2 regions of the Cohaesibacter gelatinilyticus genome follow, and region 2 is predicted to be linked to the other one. Evidence: predicted binding sites of a transcription regulator. Region 2 holds the regulator's gene; the other holds the start of a gene.
What was found. The regulator PhoB, encoded in region 2, activates phosphate uptake and scavenging genes when phosphate is short. The targets are predictions, from matches to a motif close to TGTCATNNANCTGTCAT.
Positions count from the first base shown of each region.

Region 1: a site for PhoB is predicted at 5,738-5,754, ahead of CRO57_RS14060 (arsenate-mycothiol transferase ArsC). Genes of this name have one in related genera too.

Region 1 covers NZ_OBEL01000003.1:42,037-49,640, forward strand. Annotated here, with positions in the region: gene sucC (ADP-forming succinate--CoA ligase subunit beta) at 1-1,128, opposite strand, end outside; gene mdh (malate dehydrogenase) at 1,252-2,217, opposite strand; gene zapE (cell division protein ZapE) at 2,367-3,500, opposite strand; gene CRO57_RS14050 (AprI/Inh family metalloprotease inhibitor) at 3,594-4,166, opposite strand; gene CRO57_RS14055 (AprI/Inh family metalloprotease inhibitor) at 4,341-4,979, opposite strand; gene CRO57_RS14060 (arsenate-mycothiol transferase ArsC) at 5,122-5,574, opposite strand; gene CRO57_RS14065 (succinate dehydrogenase iron-sulfur subunit) at 6,042-6,824, opposite strand; gene sdhA (succinate dehydrogenase flavoprotein subunit) at 6,927-7,604, opposite strand, start outside.
Region 2 covers NZ_OBEL01000010.1:30,133-37,736, reverse strand. Annotated here, with positions in the region: gene pstC (phosphate ABC transporter permease subunit PstC) at 1-1,236, shown strand, start outside; gene pstA (phosphate ABC transporter permease PstA) at 1,236-2,558, shown strand; gene pstB (phosphate ABC transporter ATP-binding protein PstB) at 2,606-3,409, shown strand; gene phoU (phosphate signaling complex protein PhoU) at 3,489-4,187, shown strand; gene phoB (phosphate regulon transcriptional regulator PhoB) at 4,187-4,885, shown strand; gene CRO57_RS23565 (L,D-transpeptidase family protein) at 4,961-6,280, opposite strand; gene CRO57_RS23560 (PAS domain-containing protein) at 6,880-7,404, shown strand; gene CRO57_RS23555 (methyl-accepting chemotaxis protein) at 7,379-7,604, shown strand, end outside.

The DNA.
Region 1 (7,604 bases), on a different contig from region 2:
CAGATCACTGTCATTGATGATTTTCTTGCCTTCTTCAACCTTGGTGCCTTCAAGACGAACAACCAGTGGCACCTGCAAACCAACTTCGTTCACAGCTTCCAGAACACCTTGTGCAATCACGTCACAACGCATGATGCCGCCGAAAATGTTAACCAGAATGCCTTCAACGTTAGGATCGGACGTGATGATCTTGAACGCAGCGGTTACTTTCTCGGTGGTAGCGCCGCCACCAACGTCGAGGAAGTTTGCAGGCTCAGCACCATAGAGCTTGATGATATCCATGGTCGCCATGGCAAGACCAGCGCCGTTCACCATGCAGCCGATGTTGCCGTCAAGAGCAACATAAGCCAGATCATGCTTGGAGGCTTCGATCTCTTTTTCGTCTTCTTCGGTCTTGTCGCGCAACGCCATCACGTCATCATGACGGAACAGAGCATTGCCATCGAAGGAGCATTTGGCGTCAAGCACACGCAGACGGCCGTCTTTCATGACGATCAGCGGGTTGATCTCCAGCAGGGACATGTCTTTTTCGACAAATGCCTTGTAGAGGATCGGGAACAGCTTCAGGCCATCTTCACGAGCCACACCATCCAGCTTCAGCGCATCGCAAAGCTCGCCAGCAGCGGCAGCGGTAACACCAGCATCTGGATCGATTGGCAGGGTAAGGATTTTCTCAGGCGTCTCTTCAGCAACCTGCTCGATGTCCATGCCGCCTTCGGTAGAAGCAACAAAGGCAACCTGACCACAGGTGCGGTCAACCAGAAGGGACAGATACAGCTCACGCTCGATGTCCGCACCATCTTCAATGTAAAGACGGTTAACCTGCTTGCCAGCTTCGCCGGTCTGAGCGGTTACAAGGGTAGAACCAAGCATCTGAGTAGCAAACTCGGTTACTTCCTCTTTGGAAAAAGCAAGACGAACGCCGCCTTTTTCGCCAGCGGATTCTTCCTTGAATTTACCCTTACCACGGCCACCGGCATGGATCTGGGATTTCACAACCCAAAGCGGACCGCCCAGCTTGTCTGCAGCAGCGGCAGCTTCGTCTGCAGAGAAAATGGCCACGCCCTCAGCAACAGGGGCACCAAATTCTTTCAGAAGCGCTTTTGCCTGATATTCATGAATGTTCATGGGAGCTTCACTCCTTCACTCCGAAATGACATGCCCCATTGGTTTCCCGACATATCATTCTTCCTCATTTTGATCAAAGGATCCTGCCCGAAACAGTGACGGGCAGGACAGATCTTATCGAACTTAGTCAGCCAGATCAGGAGAGATGCGCTGACAAGCTTCAACCAGGCCTTTCACGGCATCAATGGAGTGATCCAGCATGGCTTTCTCGTCGCCATTCAGATCAATCTCGACAACACGCTCGATGCCACCAGCACCGATAACGGTTGGAACACCGCAATACAGACCATCAACACCATATTCACCAGACAGATGCGCTGCACATGGCAGAACACGCTTCTGATCTTTCAGATAAGATTCGGCCATCTGAATAGCGGAAGCGGCAGGTGCGTAGAAAGCAGAGCCGGTTTTCAGAAGAGATACGATCTCGGCACCGCCATCACGAGTACGCTGTACAATCTGATCCAGTTCTTCCTGGGTCAGCCAGCCCATCTTAACCAGATCGGTCAGAGGAATACCAGCAACAGTGGAATAACGGGTCAGAGGAACCATTGTGTCGCCATGGCCACCCAGAACAAACGCGGTCACATCCTTGACGGATACGTCGAATTTGTCAGCCAGGAAGTGACGGAAACGAGCTGAGTCGAGAACGCCCGCCATGCCAACAACCTTGTTCTTTGGCAGATTCGAGAATTTCTGCAAGGCCCAAACCATGGCATCCAGTGGGTTGGTGATGCAAATCACGAAAGCATCCGGAGCATATTTGGCAATGCCCGCACCAACCTGTTGCATGACTTTCAGGTTGATTTCAACCAGATCATCACGGCTCATGCCCGGCTTGCGCGGAACACCTGCAGTTACAATCACCACATCAGCACCAGCAATCGCTTCATAAGACTGGGTACCGGAAAGTTTCGCATCAAAGCCATCAACAGGAGCTGATTCAGCAATATCGAGAGCCTTGCCCTCTGGAGTGCCTTCAGCGATATCGAAAAGAACGACATCACCCAGTTCTTTCAGACCAGCGAGATGAGCTAGCGTGCCACCGATTTGGCCCGCACCGATCAAAGCAATTTTGTTCCGCGCCATTTTAGGTAGTTTCCCCAAACGTAAGGTTGTCCCATAAGAGGGAATGGATGGCTGTAACTACCGCTTTTGAGGTGCGCTTTCAAGTCGCAGATAGTTGAATTTCTGCAAAAAAAATAAGATTTTAGGAGGACATAACCTTAACGTCAGCGTCAGGAAAAATGACCACCTGTAGACAGATATTCGTCTGACTGCATCTCAATTAAACGCGAGGTGGTGCGTGCAAATTCAAAGGCTTCCGTGCCCTTTTCCGCTACGTAAAGCTCAAAGGCGGAAGCCTGTGCAGAAGCAATAAGGCGCACATGATTGTCATAAAGGGTATCAATAAACGTGATAAAACGTTTCGCTTCGTTACGATTCGTGAAGCCAAGTTGTGGAATGCCCTCCATAACAATCGTGTGATAGAGATCACATAATTTCAGGTAATCCGACGCACCAAGGGGGGTTGCGCATAGATCATTGAAGTGAAAACGGGCATGCCCATGATAGGCTTGCGGCACATGAATGGTGCGTCCTTGGTTGGAAACCGCATCACTTGGCGCACGCGGCCCTTCGATCAACGCCTCCCACATGGATTGAATGCGTTCATCCGTCTCCTCATTCAGTGGATGCAGATAAATGGGCTGACCACCCAGTTTCTCCATGCGAAAATCGGTTCGTGACTCCAGCTGCAGAATTTCACATTGCTCTGAAAGCAATTCGATGAAAGGAAGAAAGAGCTGGCGGTTCAAACCATCCATATAGAGATTGCGCGGCTGCACATTGGATGTCGCGACCACTACCACACCCTTGGCAAACAATCGTGTGAAAAGCCGCCCAAGCAACATGGCGTCAGCAATATCGGTAACAGAGAATTCATCGAAACACAGAAGACGCACTTCATCCGCCAAGGCTTCGGCCACCGGCTTGATCGGATCATCACCCTTGATCTTGCCAGCAGCAATATCCGCCCTTGCCTGCTTGATGCGCGCATGCATATCACGCATGAATTCATGAAAATGAAAACGGCCTTTGCGCCTGACCGGAGCAACCTCGAAAAACAGATCCATGACCATGGTCTTGCCACGACCTACATCACCCCAGACGTAAAGTCCTTTGACAGTCTCAGGCGATTGCCTTTTGGCAAACAGCCAGCCAAGCGTGGAATGCTTGTTGGCAAGACGACTGGTGGTAATGCGTTCTAGCAGATCATCGAAATGTACAGCCAGCGACCGCTGAGCTTCATCCAAATCAATTTCACCATGCTCGACCTTGAGATCATAAAGGCCCGATACGGTTCTGGACATACCAACTCCGGGATCGGTAAAAACCGACAATCAAGTCGACTTGCACCGTCTTATTCATTCTTCCAGTCAAACAATTGCCCAGCGAATCCCTTCCTATCGGAAGAAGGAAACCGCACGACCATCTGTTTGAATCTGCCCGTCAAATCTCCCCGCACTGGAGGAGTAAAGTTGCGCCATCGTGCTACCATCCTCGGCCAGCAAAAGAACCTGATTGCCATTCAGGTTCCAGGCATTCACACGCTGCAGTTCGGACGACTGACAACCACGGGTCGAGGCACGATACCCACCCGACCAACTGGTCAGATTGACATTCAACTTGCACTGTTCGGCACCAGAAGCCAAAGTCCACGCTCCGAGCAGATCTGTACGAGACAGGGATCTGGCATTTGATGGAGCATTCAGGGTGGCAACTTGCTGATTGGGCGTGAATTGATCTTGCAGGCCAGCCTCGGCTCCAAGAGCGTTGTTGATCGGTTGACCGCCATTCTGCTGCACATTGCCGGCAACATTACTGGCTGGATTAAGAGGAGTTAGGCTCTGGCTTTGCACTGGAGCAGTCGGCGCAGGCGTCAAAGAGCCTGCTCGCCCACCAAATCGATCCAATCCGGCGGAAGAGCATCCTGCAAGCGCCAAACCAGCACCAGCAATGATGAAAAAGCGAATCATAAAGCTCTCCTTGTCGCACGTTTCAAGACTTGACCTATAGTCATCAAAGATCAAGACCACAATAAGCCTAGCTTGATTTACTTAACCAAAATGCCACGAAACGGGAAGAAAACACAATTCGTCTTTATAAGGCTATAACAAGCTATATGCCTCAATGAAATCAGATCAAAAGGATCAGCTCCCAGCAGGGCGTTTCAGAGTGAAAGTTTGGCCCTTCTCATCAACCCCGACCCAGAGGTCGCCTGAACGAGAAGTAAGGCGCATGATTTCATCACCCATGTGATTTTTCAAAATCACCTTGTCACCATAAGGACGCCAGCTTTCCAACATGAACAACATGGTCGGACAGGACGCAGCCCCATCAGCCTTATATCCACCTTCGACCGGATCAGAACCAAATTGCACCTGACAAATCTGGCTTCGTGCGCTCTCGGAATGATCAAACAAACGATTGGCCATTGCAGTCAACTTGCTGAGACGATCTGATGTTTTGGCACTTCGAGATTGCACAACCCAGCTTCCAAGCATTTTGGAATTCGCGGACACAACTCGATTGGAAATCTGATTGGCCTGCTCTGATGATTGATAGGCTGCCGCCTCTTCTTCAACCAACTCACTTGCTGCCTGCGCCACAACAAGGGACCCATCATCGGACTGAGAGAATTTGCCAGCTTCGCTGTTATCGAGAGGCGGCAAGCTGGACTGATCAACCGATGAAACAGGAACAGCTATACTGCGATTGGCATCCGATGTCCCCAGAGAACCACTTGATGCACAGCCTGCCAACAACAAGCTGGTCAACACACCCGTCATGCACCAAGAAGGACTTTGATTCACAGTTACGCACCCATACTGCTCAGATTGACAAGACCTTAGGACCTTGATGCATCAAGGTCCAGCCCTAAAGCACTATAGAAGCCACTCAAACATACATCGTGGATAATAAGATAGGAATTCAGGCAGCCTCGTTGCGAGGCAACTGACCAGAAGCCAGGGCACGATCAACCACCAGACGCATGTCTGCAAAGCACTCGCGCACGGCTTGCTTGCGGCTGACGGTTTCCATACGCTCCACAACAGGCTTGATCTGCAAATGTGTCATCTCAGGCTGATGTGGAAAGATTGGCAAAACAAACTGATCAATGGTTGGTGTAAAACCGACGATCATATCGATCCGCGGAGAATAGGGCTGCAAGAAGATATCGATCGGTTTGGGACAATAATCATCAGGAGTGATGTCATTTTCCTTCAGGATCTCGAGAATATGGCGATCCAGTTCAGCATCCGGATTTGCTCCGGCACTAAAGGCGCGCAAATGCCCACGGCAATGCTGATTGAAATAAGCCTCCGCCATGATAGAACGGCCATTATTGGTCGCATCAACAAACAGAATATTCGTTTGTAGCATCACAGTCTCCTTGGGACTACATCGCTAAAAGCTGATCCGGATATTGAACCTGACCCACACCAAACTCATACACTTGCCTTTGAACAAGACAATCTTGCGGTATGAAAATCAGCATGAGAACAGCCCCTATCTTCAAATGTCACGGGCGATGTATCCCATCTTTTAGACATTTGCATGACAATTCTACCAATCACAACAGCGATGAATGGCCCATTCCATATACAAAAGCCAACATCAATACCAGCACTTTTTCAAACAAAAGTTAGGCATTCGTATTGTTCCGGACCTTCCTTATCTTGGTCACCTTTAGATAATTACAAGACCAATGTCACCTTAACTTTCGCTCATTCAGCAAAAAGCAAGATTTTCAATTCAAGACCTGATACCCAAAAACAAAAACACCGCCCGGTCCTCTGACCGGGCAGTGTCTGATATCTATAGACATAAAGCTGAACGTTATCTGAAAGTCAGATCTCGCGATCAACCAACATGCGCTTGATCTCGGCAATGGCCTTCGCAGGGTTCAGACCCTTCGGACAAGCCTTGGAACAATTCATGATCGTGTGACAACGATACAGACGGAACGGATCTTCCAGATTGTCCAGACGCTCGCCAGTAAATTCGTCACGACTATCAATCAGCCAACGATAGGCCTGCAACAAGATCGATGGGCCAAGATAGCGATCTCCATTCCACCAGTAGGATGGGCAGGAAGTCGAGCAGCAGGCACACAGAATACACTCATAAAGACCATCCAGCTTGGCACGATCTTCACGAGATTGCAGCCATTCAGTCTCCGGCTCCGGCGTTACCGTTTTCAGGTAAGGCTCAATGGAGCGATGCTGTGCATAGAAATTGTTCAAATCCGGAACCAGATCTTTCACAACAGACATATGTGGCAAAGGATAAACCTTCACGACGTCTGATATGCACTCATCTATACCCTTGGTACAAGCCAGAGTATTGGTGCCGTCGATATTCATGGCGCAAGAACCACAAATGCCCTCACGGCAGGAACGACGCAAGGTCAGGGTCGGGTCAACACTGTTCTTGATATAGAGCAGCCCATCCAGCACCATTGGACCACAGGCATCGCGATCGACATAGAATGTATCGATCTGCGGATTTTTGCCATCATCCGGGTTCCAACGATAAATGCGGAATTCTGTGACATTGGTCGCACCCTCGGGCTTCGGCCAAGTCTTGCCTTCCTGCATTCTAGAATTCTTCGGCAGCGCAAGTTCTACCATAATCTCGCTCCGCTAGTTCGGTCCTCATCTTGCTCCCATGCCGATGGAACCAAGATCAAATATCGAAAGAGCCGGACACATTGTTGCGTCCGGCATGAAATCTTAGTAGACACGTGCCTTCGGCGCGATCTTCTTCATATCAATCCCGCCTTCTTCTTCCGTGGTGAGCGGATCGAGAACAACAGGACGATAATCAAGCTTCACATCACCTTCGTCGGAAACCCATGCCAGAGTATGCTTGCGCCACTCATCATCATTACGACCAGCCAAAGGACCATCTTTGAAGTCCTCACGGGCATGCGCACCGCGGCTTTCCTTGCGGGCCTCGGCGCCATTCACAGTCAGAATGGCGTTTGGCATCAGGTTCTGCAGCTCGAGCGTTTCCATCAGATCGGAGTTCCAGATCAGCGACCGATCAGTCACTTTCAGATCTTTCATCTCACCCCAGATATCTTTCATCTCGGTGCAGCCCTGCTCCAAAGTGTCCTGGGTCCGGAACACGGCAGCATTGTTCTGCATGCTCTTTTGCATCTTCAGGCGAAGATCAGCAGTAGGCGTACCACCATCAGCAAAACGGGTATTATCGAAACGATCCATGATCTTCTCGAAAGACGCTTCATTGGCAGTTGGGATGGCTGCTTCGCGATCCACCACCTGACCGGCACGGATAGCGGCCGCACGGCCAAACACCACAAGGTCGATCAGAGAGTTGGAACCGAGACGGTTCGCTCCGTGAACAGAAGCACAACCGGCTTCACCCACGGCCATCAGACCTGGCTG
Region 2 (7,604 bases):
CGCGACTTCAAAGAATTCAGTGAGTTGGAGACCCGCCAGGATCTCGTTCAGGGGGTTGTTGGCAATGTAGCCGATGGCATGTCCTTGCTCAGCAAGGATGAGATGATCAAGCTGAAAGCTGGTCTGGTTGCCATCCGGCCATTGATGGCCCAAAAGGGTGTCGCTCTGGCGGAAGATGTGAGCGCCCCTATTGTCAGCGCCGGGCACCGTCTGATTGAAGCTCGGTCAACAACGCAGAACGTGCTTTATGGTGGCCTTGGAATTTTGCTGCTTGCCGGTTTCTTTGGCTCCTATTTCCGGATTCGTCCTGCTTTGCGGGCGCGCAATCTTGTCGAGGCCAATATAAAGATTGGTCTTATCATCGCATCCTCAATCGCCGTTCTGACGACTGTCGGCATTGTCTTGTCCATGTTGTTCGAGGCGCTGAATTTCTTTGAGCATGTGCCATTGATCGACTTCTTCTTCGGAACAGTCTGGGATCCGCGTTTCTCCTCCGCAGCATCAGAGGGAGGTGTAGAAGCTGGTCAGTTCGGTCTGATTCCGTTGCTATGGGGCACAATGTTCATCTCGTTGGTTGCCCTGCTTGTCGCGGTTCCGATCGGACTATTCGCAGCAATCTATATGGCGGAATATGCAACTCGTCCCGTTCGTGCTGTTGCCAAACCAATGCTGGAAATTCTGGCCGGTATTCCGACGATCGTTTATGGTTTCTTTGCATTGGTGACCGTTGGGCCGTTCCTGCGTGACGCTGGTGCTGCTGTTGGATTGACCATTTCTGCCAGTTCCGTTCTTACCGCAGGTTTCGTGATGGGGATCATGTTGATCCCGTTTATCTCGTCCCTATCGGACGATATCATCAGTGCTGTACCGCAGAGCTTGCGTGATGGCTCTCTCGGACTTGGTGCCACCAAGTCCGAAACCATCAAACAGGTTGTTATGCCGGCAGCACTTCCCGGAATTGTCGCCTCGGTCCTGTTGGCTGCATCTCGTGCCATTGGTGAGACCATGATTGTGGTCATGGCCGCTGGCATCGCAGCCAATCTTACTGCAAATCCATTTGAAGCCGTCACCACCGTTACGGTGAAGATTGTCTCTCAGCTTACCGGTGATCTGGAGTTCAACTCACCACAAACACTGGTGGCCTTTGCCCTCGGTATCACCCTCTTCTTCATCACATTGGGCTTGAATGTCTTCGCCTTGCATATCGTGCGTAAATATCGGGAGCAGTATGACTGATGACTGATCTGAGTGTTTCCCCAGCAACACCAGTTGCTGCAAATCAACCGCGCGACTATGGCCTCAAGAAGCGATATGCTCGAGAGGCACGGTTCAAACTCTATGGTGTCATTGCGATTGCCATGGGCCTATTGTTCCTGACCTTGTTGTTTTTGTCGATCATCACCAAAGGCTACACCGCCTTTGAGCAGACAAAAATTCAGCTCACAGTGAAACTGGATGAGAAAATTCTCGATCCATCAGGCAATCGAGATCCAAAGCAATTGGCAAAAGCCATCCGCTATAACAAAATCATCGAGCCCGCATTCTATGAGATGATTGGGCTTGATCCCAAAGACAAGGCGCAAAAGAAAGATCGCAAACTTGCCAAAAAGATCCTGTCTCGTGGCGCTGCCATTGAGCTGCGGGACATGGTGTTGGCCGATCCGAACCTGATCGGTACTTCCCAAACGATCTGGATCCTTGCTTCCGGCAATGTGGATTCCTTTGTCAAAGGGCAAATTTCCCGTGAGACCGATAATAAAAGCCGTCTGATCAAGGATAAGCAAATTGTCTGGATCGATACCATGCTTGATCAAGGTATCATGGACAAGAAGTTCAATACCGGTTTGTTCACTTTTGGTGCCTCGTCCCGTCCGGAGTCGGCTGGTATTGCGGTTGCGGTGATTGGTTCACTCTTCATGATGGGAATCGTGCTGGTATTGGCGCTTCCAATCGGAGTTGCTGCTTCCATTTATCTCGAAGAATTTGCCCCCAAGAATAAATGGACGGATCTGATTGAAGTGAACATCAACAATCTGGCTGCTGTTCCTTCCATCGTGTTCGGCCTTTTGGGACTTGCGGTTTTCATCAATTTTGCCGGCCTGCCACGATCCGCATCCATTGTCGGTGGTCTGGTTCTGACTTTGATGACGCTGCCAACTATCATCATCGCAACTCGCTCTGCTTTGAAAGCAGTCCCTCCATCCATCCGCGAAGCAGCTCTGGGGGTTGGCGCATCCAAGACGCAGACCATTTTCCACCATGTCTTGCCGTTGGCCTCCCCCGGGATCCTGACTGGCACCATCATTGGTCTGGCCCAGGCCCTTGGGGAGACAGCTCCACTTCTCATGATTGGCATGGTTGCCTTCGTGAAGGACATTCCAGTCAGCCCACTTGAGCCTGCTACGGCCCTGCCCGTACAGATTTATATGTGGGCAGGTGAAGCAGAGCGGGCTTTTGTTGAGCGCACCTCAGCCGCCATTCTTATCTTGTTGGCATTTCTTGCCATCATGAACATTTCTGCGGTGCTGTTGCGGCGCCGGTTCGAGCGCCGCTGGTAGATCCAGTTGGCAGGAAAGATTTGACGTTTTAGAAAAAGGCCTTGATCATGCAAGATATGACACCGATCAAAACAGCCGAAGCTACCCCGCGCCGCGCCATCAAGATGTCTGGCAAAGGGGTAACCGTCCATTACGGCGCCAAGCAGGCTCTGTTTGGCGTGGATCTGGCAATTGAAGAAAACCAGGTGACCTCGCTTATTGGTCCCTCAGGTTGTGGCAAATCCACTTTTCTTCGCTGCCTGAATCGGATGAATGATACCATCGACATCTGTAAAGTAGGTGGCGAAATCAAGTTGGGCGACACCAATATCTATAACTCCAAAGTGGATGTCGTGGAATTGCGGGCGCGGGTTGGAATGGTGTTCCAAAAACCCAACCCTTTTCCAAAGTCCATTTTTGAAAATATCGCCTATGGCCCACGCATTCACGGTCTATGCCGCGACAAGACCGATATGGAAGAGGTGGTCGTCTCATCCCTGCAAAAAGCTGGCCTGTTTGACGAAATCAAAGATCGTCTGGATGAACCTGGCACCGGTCTTTCCGGTGGCCAGCAGCAGCGTCTTTGCATCGCACGCGCCATTGCAGTGAGCCCGGAAGTCATCCTGATGGATGAACCTTGTTCGGCACTTGATCCCATTGCAACCGCAAAAGTGGAAGAATTGATTGATGAACTGCGTGAGAACTACACCATCGTCATCGTGACTCACTCGATGCAACAGGCGGCTCGTGTCTCGCAACGTACTGCATTTTTCCATTTGGGTAACATTGTCGAAGAGGGTCAGACCGAACAGATCTTCACGACCCCAAAGGACCAGCGGACCCAAGATTATATTACCGGCCGCTTTGGCTAGCAAACATCCTCAGGATTGGTCGTCATTCCATCATCCCCTGATGCACTGACCGACCTCCTGTGTGAAGGAGAGGCAAAACATGTCTGATCATATTGTCACATCTTACGATGAAGACCTGAAGGAGTTGGCCAGCAAGATCTCAGAAATGGGTGGGCGTGCCGAACGGTTGGTCGAAGACAGCATCAAGGCCCTTGTTCTGATGGACATGGCAGGGGCAGCGGAAGCTGTCGAGAAAGATGTCATCATCAACAGCATGGATCAGGAGATTGAAGAAAAAGCCGTCCTGACCATCGCCCGTCGTCAGCCAATGGCACAGGATTTGCGAGAGATTGTCTCTGCCTTGCGCATCTCTGTCGATCTGGAGCGGATTGCCGATTTGGGTAAGAATATTGCCCGCCGTACATTGGCTCTGGAAGGCAAGAACCAGCCCAAGCAGCTGGTGCATGGTATTGAACATATGGCCGAACTGACCCTTGCTCAGCTCCGTACCATTCTGGATGCCTATACAGCTCGTGACGACATGTCCGCCATTGCCGTCTGGCATAAGGACCGCGAAGTGGATGCGCTTTACAATTCTCTCTTCCGTGAATTCCTGACTTATATGATGGAAGATCCGCGCAACATATCCTTCTGCACGCATTTGCTGTTCTGTGCAAAGAATCTGGAACGTATTGGCGATCATGTCACCAATATTGCTGAAACCATTTACTATCTGAATACCGGCCTTCCTCTTGAGGATCGCCAGTTTAAAGAAGACGAACACCTGGATTTGGACTGATGACTCCGAGTGTCATGATTGTGGAAGATGAAGAAGCCCTTAGCCTTCTTCTGCGTTATAATCTTGAATCTGAGGGCTATCATGTGGAGGTGGTTTCTCGCGGAGACGAGGCTGAAAGCCGTCTCCATGAAACACTTCCTGATTTGCTGCTTCTGGACTGGATGTTGCCCGGCCTTTCCGGCATTGAACTATGTCGCCGGTTACGAACCAAGCCAAGAACACAAAAGCTACCCGTTATCATGCTCACGGCACGCGGCGAGGAATCCGAACGTATTCGAGGCCTTTCAACCGGTGCAGATGATTACGTCGTCAAACCGTTCTCAGTGCCGGAATTGATGGCGCGGGTTCGCGCCATGTTGCGCCGCGCCAGCCCGGATCTTGTCGCCACCACACTTAAAGCAGGCGACCTGGAACTGAACCGCGAAACGCACCGTGTCAAGCGTGCCAACCGCGAAATCAATCTCGGGCCAACCGAATATCGGTTGCTTGAATTTTTGATGCAAAATCCTGGCCGGGTCTATTCTCGCGAACAACTGCTGGATGGCGTTTGGGGACATGATGTCTATGTGGACGAACGCACGGTTGATGTCCATGTGGGGCGTCTGCGCAAGACCATCAATCGTGGCAAGGCCAAAGATCCCATTCGCACCGTGCGAGGATCTGGCTATAGTTTTGACGATCAGTTTGCCGCCGAATGAGTTTCACTCCACATCTTAAGAACAAAAAGGCCGCCAGAGTTCAATCTGGCGGCCTTTTTTTCGAATGGCAGTGGTTCAATTGCGTTTGGCCACTTCCCTCAAACCCTTTTTCTTCTTGTCGGGTCCTTTGGGCTTTGTCAGTACTATAAAGTCGGTACCCTGATAGGTGGTTTCCTGACTTTTCCCTTTGTCTGAAATCGCCAGCGAGGATCCTGCAATCAGCAGCGGAGCAATGCGATCTCGCACTTCTTGAGGGATGATCAGACGGTCCAGCACGGCTTCTGCAGCAACCAATCCATCATCTTGTTCAATAGCCTCGATCCCCACACGTTTTTGCATGTTCGGATGAATGCTGTCACCGAGGCTCAATGCCAGCCAATTGGCGTTGGTACGTGCATCATTGGTTTCACTGACCGTAAACAGATGCGCACCCAGCGGCTTTTGTGGATCCTTGAAGCGCAAGGGAGCATTGAAGAGTGGTTTAAATTTCTGGCGCACATAGATGTGGCCTTCGGGCACCAATCCCTTGCCCGCCCTGCTATACAGAGCTTGCAACAATGGGCGGTCAAATTTGCCGTTCCAGTGTGCTTTTTCTGCCGGACTATCTTCTCCGATAAAACGACGAACAGCTGCAATGGTATTGCGCCCGGCAATGCCATCAACTGCACCAGCGTCATAGCCTTGTTCATTTAGCTCATTCTGGATATCACGAACCAGTGTCGTGGTAGAGCGGCGTGTAATCAGGATGCGGACCGGCTTGAGCGTCTTGTGGCGCTTTTGAGCTTTTTTCTGTCTTGCCTTCCAACCGTGCAATGCATGGCGGCTCAACAGACGCATTTCCAATCCTTGGCTATCTTCCTCAAGAGAAGGCTTGATGTCGCTTTGGTCAATACCGGGTTGAAACAATACATTATGTTGAATTGGGCTCGGGGCCACCTCGCGTTCGGCTATCACGACATGCGCACCACGGTTCGTGAGCGAGAACAAGGTCTTGGCGAACGAATTAGGAAGCCGCACACAACCATGGGAGGCTGGATAGCGCGGAACGCTGTTTGAAGCATGCAATGCAATGCCCGACCAAGTGAGGCGCTGCATGAAGGGCATCGGCGCATTATTGTAAAGATTGGAGAAATGCCTACGGCGTTTTTCCAGGATAGAAAAAACTCCTGTCGGAGTCGTATGTCCACGTTTGCCTGTCGAAACGTGTGATTCTGCGATCACTTCCGTTCCTTTGAAAACCTGCAATCTTTGGTCTGCACGCGAAACAATAATCTGGATTGGACGCAAGTCCGGCTTGGCAGAGGTATCTGCGGCAAGGCCTGTTTCACTTGCAACTGCACCAATCGAAAAAGCTCCCAACATTAGCGGAGCCAGCATGGCAATTGATTTGTTCATCCCACTTTTCCCCATTATCCCAACTATACGCCCACCGGGATACCAATTTTGGTTTAATATCAAACAATCTTTGCGGGTGACGTTAGCATGAAACTATCGCCAAGCGGTTAATAGATATGTCTCTTGCAATTGCTTGCTTGTCATCTACTTCTGAATGCTCGACCAACAAGTTATCCTGACCCTTGTCACTTCTGAATATCCCTCGATTACTCAAACATAAATCGGACAAATGTACTACTGCATGATGAAACCTCTTTCATCTGATTGAGAGCCATAGAATATCTACAGAGATTCTCGCATTTCTTATTTGACGCGATGCTTGGCAAATAGGTTCAATTTTCTTCACACTAATATCTGTCGTTTCTAAATACACCTAAATATCGAAGCCCTACCCAATTATCGAGATTTCCAACGAGCCTCTTCCTATTTCAGCTATATATTACCGCCATTCCATTACGTATTTTTATATAGAAATAGATTTTATCATTTCCCGCGGCAATTTCACTCAAGCTCTTGTCTTTTTTATATTTTCAACTCTTGGTTAATCTTTGCTTGGGACAGTTCCCAAAACCAGTTTTGGCCAATATTGGAGAATATCTGTGTCCACATCTCTGACACCAACTGGAGTGGAACGTTTTTTTGATGAAGGAGAAATCCTGGTCAGCAAGACAGACACTCGGGGCCGCATTACCTATTGCAACGAAATCTTTCGAGACATTGCAGGATACGACAATGCGGATCTGCTGGGAGAACCCCATAGCTGTGTGCGTCATCCGGAAATGCCACGTACCGTTTTCAAAATCCTATGGGAGGCATTGCAAGCCAAACGCGAGATCTTTGCATATGTGAAAAACCTCTCCAGCAATGGCGATCACTACTGGGTTTTTGCTCACGTCACACCATCCTATGATGGGAATGGCGATGTTGTGGGCTTTCACTCTGCTCGCCGATGTCCGGATCGCAAGGTACTGAATGAGGTAATCGAACCACTTTATCGGGATCTGATACGCCTTGAAACGAGTGAAAACAATCGTAAGAACGGCCTTGAGAAGGGCTTCGACTATTTGACCGATCTGCTAAAGAACAAGGGCTTGTCGTATGACCAATTTATCCTCACTCTCTAAAAGCCGATATCTTGCGCTTACGGCCTGTGCTCTGATTTTGGGTGCTATATTCTCACATTTCCTGATCACCGATATATTGGCCTATGCACTGGCAGGCATTGCTGCGATCGCCATTCTTGGTTCCACATTCTTTACGCTTCAAACTGAACGCTCGGTTGTGCATGCAACTGAGACCTTACGTAAATTAGGTCAAGGTGATC